One region of the Ureibacillus thermosphaericus genome, then DNA from elsewhere that is predicted to be linked to it. Evidence: a T-box and tRNA genes for the amino acid it is inferred to sense, from the RefSeq annotation. Region 1 holds a T-box; the other regions hold tRNA genes.

Region 1 (2,224 bases):
CGGAAGTTTTGCACCAGGTAATGCAACGATTACTTTTTGGCCGGCTTCCACATTCGGTGCACCACAAATAATTTGTCTTACATCCGTACCTACATCTACTTGGCAAATGCTTAATTTATCTGCATCTGGATGCTTCTCCTTTGATACGACATGACCAACAACGATATTCGTCATTCCTTGAGATCGATCGATGACGGAATCGACTTCAATTCCAGCACGAGTAATTTTTTCTGCTAAATCTTCAGGTGACAGCCCTTGTGTATCTACATATTCTTGCAACCAATTTAATGAAACTAACATATTAATACCCCCTTACCCTTCTGTACGTCGGAATTGTGATAAGAATCGAATGTCATCGATATAGAAGTTTCGAATATCTTCCACACCATATTTCAACATCGCAATACGTTCTACACCGATACCAAAGGCAAAACCAGAGAATCTTTTCGGATCATATCCACCCATTTTCAGTACGTTAGGATGCACCATGCCGGCACCTAGTATTTCAATCCATCCTGTATGTTTACATACGTTACAGCCATTTCCTCCACAGCGGAAACAAGAAATATCCATTTCAACAGATGGTTCTGTGAACGGGAAGAAACTTGGGCGGAGACGAATTTCTCGATCTTCACCAAACATTTTTTTCGCGAGTTTATCTAACGTACCTTTTAGGTCGCTCATACGAATGTTTTCTCCTACCACGAGCCCTTCAATTTGCATAAATTGGTGTGAGTGAGTAGCATCGTCTGTGTCACGACGATACACTTTTCCCGGGCAAATAATACGGAACGGTTTGCCTTTTTTCGCAAGCATTGTTCTAGCTTGCACCGGCGATGTATGCGTACGTAATAACGTTTCTTCCGTAATGTAGAAAGTATCTTGCATGTCGCGAGCAGGATGCCCTTTTGGCAAATTCAATGCTTCAAAGTTATAATAATCCATTTCCACTTCTGGACCTTCTGCAATTTCATATCCCATGGAGATGAATAAATCTTCCAATTCTTCAACAACACGCGTTAAAGGATGTCTGTTGCCAAGGCGCACTTTACGTCCAGGAAGTGTTACATCGACGGATTCCTTTTCTAGTTGTTCTTGAATTTGTTGTTCTTCTAATACTTTGACACGTTGCTCCAACGCTTCAGTTACTTTTTCACGAACTGTATTGGCTAGAGCCCCCATTTTAGGACGCTCTTCAGGAGAAAGTTTCCCCATTCCTTTTAATACTTCCGTAATGGACCCTTTTTTCCCTAAATATTGAACACGAACATCATTCAGTTCTTTTAAGTTCATGCATGCAGCAATTTTCTCAATGGCTTCTTGCTCAATTTGTTTTAGTTGCTGTTCCATCATGTAACCTCCTTAAATGAAAAATATTTTTTGTTTGAATAATTACCATTATTTGTTACAAAATTTACATTTTTTGTGACATACTCACATGTTACAAATCAAAAAAAAAACCTCGCCCCAATTCAAGGGACGAGGAACATTCGCGGTACCACCCTAGTTATTGCAAAATGCAATCACTTCATTGACATAACGGCATTCTCCGGCAATCCTTTACAGAGCTTTACTCTGGTCCTGGATGCTGCTCGCGGGGTGAACTTCAATATTCGCTGCATACATAAGCTTCCAGTCATGGCTTATGCTCCCTGAAATGCAGTGTTTGAATATTTACTCTTCCCGCTCCAACGCATTTCCACTTTATTCACATATGATTGGAAAAATCTTAGACTATTCTACGATAAATTGGATTATGTTTCAAGTATCTACCTTGTATAATTATCCAATCCGTTTAATGAAAAACTCTTACTTTTACTTCAATCGAGAAGCAAAAGTAAGAGTTCGTTAATCGATGAAATGATATAATAAAATCCCTGTAGCAACCGCCACATTCAACGATTCTGCTTGTCCTAAAATCGGAATCATCACGTTTTGAGTCGTTTGCTCGAGCAATTCCTTTTGAACACCGCTACCTTCATTTCCTACAATTAAGGCGAAACTTCCTGACTTATGTAATTCTCTATAATCAACTGCATTTTCAAGAGCAGTTCCATACAAAGGAATGTTTCTTTCTTTTAATTTTTCAACCCAATCCATTAAATTTCCGCGAATTACCGGAATATGGAAGTGAGATCCTTGCGCCGAACGCAATGTCTTTGGATTATATATATCTGCACAGCCTTTTCCTAAAACAACCGCATCGATTCCAGCAGCATCCGCT
Region 2 (2,224 bases), 160 kb from region 1:
CAAGGTGGTGTTCTACCACTGAACTACTTCCGCAATTTTTCTAAATGGTGCGGGTGAAGGGAGTCGAACCCCCACGCCGTAAGGCGCTAGATCCTAAGTCTAGTGCGTCTGCCAATTCCGCCACACCCGCAAATGTTTATTGATGAGCCATGAAGGACTCGAACCTTCGACCCTCTGATTAAAAGTCAGATGCTCTACCACTGAGCTAATGGCTCATGATGGTGCCGGCGAAAGGAATCGAACCCTCAACCTACTGATTACAAGTCAGTTGCTCTGCCAATTGAGCTACGCCGGCATATATCATGGTGGAGGATGACGGGATCGAACCGCCGACCCCCTGCTTGTAAGGCAGGTGCTCTCCCAGCTGAGCTAATCCTCCATATCAAGCCTAGCAACGTCCTACTCTCACAAGGGGAAGCCCCTTACTACCATCGGCGCTAAAGAGCTTAACTTCCGTGTTCGGTATGGGAACGGGTGTATCCTCTTTGCCATCGTCACTAGACTTATTAAGGACAAGAATTATTTTATCATATTCAATCTCTTTTTCAAGAGATTTTTTTATTTTTTTTATTATTTTTATGACCCCTACGGGATTCGAACCCGTGTTACCGCCGTGAAAGGGCGGTGTCTTAACCACTTGACCAAGGGGCCACGGCTATGTATGGCGGAGAAGGAGGGATTTGAACCCTCGCGCCGGGTTACCCCGACCTACACCCTTAGCAGGGGCGCCTCTTCAGCCTCTTGAGTACTTCTCCTTATGGCTCCGAAGGTAGGATTCGAACCTACGACCAATCGGTTAACAGCCGATTGCTCTACCACTGAGCTACTTCGGAATATATGGTGGGCCTAAATGGACTTGAACCATCGACCTCACGCTTATCAGGCGTGCGCTCTAACCAGCTGAGCTATAGGCCCATTGGAGCGGGTGATGGGAATCGAACCCACGACATCAGCTTGGAAGGCTGAGGTTTTACCATTAAACTACACCCGCATCAAGTGGGTCGGGACGGAATCGAACCGCCGACACTTTGATCTTCAGTCAAATGCTCTACCAACTGAGCTACCGACCCGTATTTATGGCGGTCCCGACGGGACTCGAACCCGCGATCTCCTGCGTGACAGGCAGGCATGTTAACCGCTACACCACGGGACCACTTTGGTTGCGGGGGCAGGATTTGAACCTGCGACCTCCGGGTTATGAGCCCGACGAGCTACCAGAATGCTCTACCCCGCGATAATAATTATTTTATGTTATGGTGGAGGAAGAGGGATTCGAACCCCCGCGCGGTTTGACCCGCCTGTCGGTTTTCAAGACCGATCCCTTCAGCCAGACTTGGGTATTCCTCCATTTGTTTCTTATCTATCTTTTCAACCTTTGGTGGACCTTGCAGGACTCGAACCTGCGACCGGACGGTTATGAGCCGTCTGCTCTAACCAACTGAGCTAAAGGTCCTTAAGATGGCGGTGGAGGGGATCGAACCCCCGACCTCACGGGTATGAACCGTACGCTCTAGCCAGCTGAGCTACACCGCCGTCAATTGTTATTCATTTATAATTTGGTGGAGCATAGCGGGATCGAACCGCTGACCTCCTGCGTGCAAGGCAGGCGCTCTCCCAGCTGAGCTAATGCCCCGTAGTTCCTGCTGGTCGGGAAGACAGGATTCGAACCTGCGACCCCTTGGTCCCAAACCAAGTGCTCTACCAAGCTGAGCTACTTCCCGGTTCACTTTTTTTGGCGCGCCAGGCAGGAGTCGAACCCACAACCTTCTGATCCGTAGTCAGACGCTCTATCCAATTGAGCTACTGGCGCTAACTTCTATTTTACATGGTGCCGAGGACCGGAGTCGAACCGGTACGGTAGTCACCTACCGCAGGATTTTAAGTCCTGTGCGTCTGCCAATTCCGCCACCCCGGCATTATTGGAGCGGAAGACGGGGTTCGAACCCGCGACCCCCACCTTGGCAAGGTGGTGTTCTACCACTGAACTACTTCCGCAAAATTAAGTGGAATACTTAATCTTTAATTATTTTATCATTGTTAATATATTAAAGTGAACGGGATGAGCCATGAAGGACTCGAACCTTCGACCCTCTGATTAAAAGTCAGATGCTCTACCACTGAGCTAATGGCTCATGATGGTGCCGGCGAAAGGAATCGAACCCTCAACCTACTGATTACAAGTCAGTTGCTCTGCCAATTGAGCTACACCGGCATATATTTTTAG
Region 3 (2,224 bases), 640 kb from region 1:
TTTGACAAAGAACCCATTATTACTGAAGGGTTTGATGATATAAGGTTTCCTTGAATCCTAATGCCGATGGTGGGAGTCGAACCCACACTCCTTTTGGGAACACGATTTTGAGTCGTGCGCGTCTGCCAATTCCGCCACATCGGCATAATAAAAAAGAGAAAAAAATAAATCGGTTAAACCGATATTTATTTATTTGGAGGCGGCTACCGGATTCGAACCGGTGATAAGGGTGTTGCAGACCCGTGCCTTACCGCTTGGCTAAGCCGCCAAATTACTGGAGCGGAAGACGGGGTTCGAACCCGCGACCCCCACCTTGGCAAGGTGGTGTTCTACCACTGAACTACTTCCGCTTGAATGGCTGGGGTACCAGGATTCGAACCTGGGCATGACGGAATCAAAATCCGTTGCCTTACCACTTGGCTATACCCCAATAATATTATATAAACAACTTTTATTCTATTTTATGGGGCGGCTGATGGGAATCGAACCCACGTATGTCGGATCCACAATCCGATGCGTTAACCACTTCGCCACAGCCGCCAAAAGCAGGTATATTAAAATATGTATGGGGCGACTGATGGGAATCGAACCCACGTATGTCGGATCCACAATCCGATGCGTTAACCACTTCGCCACAGTCGCCAAAATATCTTGGTGAAAATTAAAAATGGCAGGGGCAGTAGGAATCGAACCCACACCAAAGGTTTTGGAGACCTCTATTCTACCGTTAAACTATGCCCCTGTAATGGTGGAGGGGGGCGGATTCGAACCGCCGAACCCAAAGGGAACGGATTTACAGTCCGTCGCGTTTAGCCACTTCGCTACCCCTCCGGAAAGTATGGTGCCGGCGAAAGGAATCGAACCCTCAACCTACTGATTACAAGTCAGTTGCTCTGCCAATTGAGCTACACCGGCATATTTATGGTGGGTCGGGACGGAATCGAACCGCCGACACTTTGATCTTCAGTCAAATGCTCTACCAACTGAGCTACCGACCCACTTTTTATGGCGGTCCCGACGGGACTCGAACCCGCGATCTCCTGCGTGACAGGCAGGCATGTTAACCGCTACACCACGGGACCACTTTGGTTGCGGGGACAGGATTTGAACCTGCGACCTCCGGGTTATGAGCCCGACGAGCTACCAGACTGCTCTACCCCGCGATAATGTTAATTGTTTTTTTATGGTGGAGGATGACGGGATCGAACCGCCGACCCCCTGCTTGTAAGGCAGGTGCTCTCCCAGCTGAGCTAATCCTCCGAATTGGTGACCCCTACGGGATTCGAACCCGTGTTACCGCCGTGAAAGGGCGGTGTCTTAACCACTTGACCAAGGGGCCAATCTCTTAATTATGGCGGAGAGTAAGGGATTTGAACCCTTGAGACAGGTTATCCCCGTCTACACGATTTCCAATCGTGCTCCTTCAGCCTCTCGGACAACTCTCCAAGAAGAATGGCTCCGAAGGTAGGATTCGAACCTACGACCAACCGGTTAACAGCCGGTTGCTCTACCACTGAGCTACTTCGGAATGATTTTATATAAGCCTAGCAACGTCCTACTCTCACAGGGGGAAGCCCCCTACTACCATCGGCGCTAAAGAGCTTAACTTCCGTGTTCGGTATGGGAACGGGTGTGACCTCTTTGCTATCGCCACTAGGCTTTATTCCTTACCGAAAGACAAGTATTATTATATCATATTCTATACTTTTTTCAAGTATTTTTTATATTTTTTAATAACGAGAGGTTGTTCTCTCAAAACTGGATAACGACATTGAAATGATTGGTTAAGTCCTCGATCGATTAGTATCCGTCAGCTCCACACGTCACCGTGCTTCCACCTCGGACCTATCTACCTCATCGTCTTTGAGGGATCTTACTTGCTTATGCAATGGGAAATCTCATCTTGAGGGGGGCTTCATGCTTAGATGCTTTCAGCACTTATCCCGTCCACACATAGCTACCCAGCGGTGCCTTTGGCAAGACAACTGGTACACCAGCGGTGTGTCCATCCCGGTCCTCTCGTACTAAGGACAGCTCCTCTCAAATTTCCTACGCCCACGACGGATAGGGACCGAACTGTCTCACGACGTTCTGAACCCAGCTCGCGTACCGCTTTAATGGGCGAACAGCCCAACCCTTGGGACCGACTACAGCCCCAGGATGCGATGAGCCGACATCGAGGTGCCAAACCTCCCCGTCGATGTGGACTCTTGGGGGAGATAAG

What was found. A T-box is a leader RNA that pairs with one kind of tRNA and senses whether it is charged. The one in region 1 lies ahead of pheS (phenylalanine--tRNA ligase subunit alpha), so its partner is inferred to be a tRNA-Phe.
Region 2: it encodes a tRNA-Phe, which carries the amino acid that the T-box ahead of pheS (phenylalanine--tRNA ligase subunit alpha) is inferred to sense. The anticodon was not compared.
Region 3: it encodes a tRNA-Phe, which carries the amino acid that the T-box ahead of pheS (phenylalanine--tRNA ligase subunit alpha) is inferred to sense. The anticodon was not compared.

What each region holds. Positions count from the first base shown of each region.
Region 1 covers NZ_AP018335.1:2,696,150-2,698,373, forward strand. Annotated here, with positions in the region: gene pheT (phenylalanine--tRNA ligase subunit beta) at 1-300, opposite strand, end outside; gene pheS (phenylalanine--tRNA ligase subunit alpha) at 313-1,350, opposite strand; T-box leader at 1,473-1,701, opposite strand; gene UtA1_RS12975 (TrmH family RNA methyltransferase) at 1,849-2,224, opposite strand, start outside.
Region 2 covers NZ_AP018335.1:2,857,340-2,859,563, forward strand. Annotated here, with positions in the region: tRNA gene UtA1_RS13760 (tRNA-Gly) at 1-33, opposite strand, end outside; tRNA gene UtA1_RS13765 (tRNA-Leu) at 46-130, opposite strand; tRNA gene UtA1_RS13770 (tRNA-Lys) at 144-215, opposite strand; tRNA gene UtA1_RS13775 (tRNA-Thr) at 220-295, opposite strand; tRNA gene UtA1_RS13780 (tRNA-Val) at 304-379, opposite strand; rRNA gene rrf (5S ribosomal RNA) at 387-502, opposite strand; tRNA gene UtA1_RS13790 (tRNA-Glu) at 580-651, opposite strand; tRNA gene UtA1_RS13795 (tRNA-Ser) at 663-755, opposite strand; tRNA gene UtA1_RS13800 (tRNA-Asn) at 759-833, opposite strand; tRNA gene UtA1_RS13805 (tRNA-Ile) at 839-915, opposite strand; tRNA gene UtA1_RS13810 (tRNA-Gly) at 918-991, opposite strand; tRNA gene UtA1_RS13815 (tRNA-Phe) at 998-1,070, opposite strand; tRNA gene UtA1_RS13820 (tRNA-Asp) at 1,078-1,153, opposite strand; tRNA gene UtA1_RS13825 (tRNA-Met) at 1,158-1,234, opposite strand; tRNA gene UtA1_RS13830 (tRNA-Ser) at 1,255-1,347, opposite strand; tRNA gene UtA1_RS13835 (tRNA-Ile) at 1,377-1,453, opposite strand; tRNA gene UtA1_RS13840 (tRNA-Met) at 1,460-1,533, opposite strand; tRNA gene UtA1_RS13845 (tRNA-Ala) at 1,558-1,633, opposite strand; tRNA gene UtA1_RS13850 (tRNA-Pro) at 1,645-1,721, opposite strand; tRNA gene UtA1_RS13855 (tRNA-Arg) at 1,734-1,810, opposite strand; tRNA gene UtA1_RS13860 (tRNA-Leu) at 1,827-1,915, opposite strand; tRNA gene UtA1_RS13865 (tRNA-Gly) at 1,921-1,995, opposite strand; tRNA gene UtA1_RS13870 (tRNA-Lys) at 2,061-2,132, opposite strand; tRNA gene UtA1_RS13875 (tRNA-Thr) at 2,137-2,212, opposite strand.
Region 3 covers NZ_AP018335.1:3,339,225-3,341,448, forward strand. Annotated here, with positions in the region: tRNA gene UtA1_RS16105 (tRNA-Leu) at 62-144, opposite strand; tRNA gene UtA1_RS16110 (tRNA-Cys) at 195-268, opposite strand; tRNA gene UtA1_RS16115 (tRNA-Gly) at 276-350, opposite strand; tRNA gene UtA1_RS16120 (tRNA-Gln) at 356-430, opposite strand; tRNA gene UtA1_RS16125 (tRNA-His) at 465-540, opposite strand; tRNA gene UtA1_RS16130 (tRNA-His) at 567-642, opposite strand; tRNA gene UtA1_RS16135 (tRNA-Trp) at 669-742, opposite strand; tRNA gene UtA1_RS16140 (tRNA-Tyr) at 747-831, opposite strand; tRNA gene UtA1_RS16145 (tRNA-Thr) at 840-915, opposite strand; tRNA gene UtA1_RS16150 (tRNA-Phe) at 923-998, opposite strand; tRNA gene UtA1_RS16155 (tRNA-Asp) at 1,007-1,082, opposite strand; tRNA gene UtA1_RS16160 (tRNA-Met) at 1,087-1,163, opposite strand; tRNA gene UtA1_RS16165 (tRNA-Val) at 1,185-1,260, opposite strand; tRNA gene UtA1_RS16170 (tRNA-Glu) at 1,265-1,339, opposite strand; tRNA gene UtA1_RS16175 (tRNA-Ser) at 1,353-1,445, opposite strand; tRNA gene UtA1_RS16180 (tRNA-Asn) at 1,454-1,528, opposite strand; rRNA gene rrf (5S ribosomal RNA) at 1,543-1,658, opposite strand; rRNA gene UtA1_RS16190 (23S ribosomal RNA) at 1,781-2,224, opposite strand, start outside.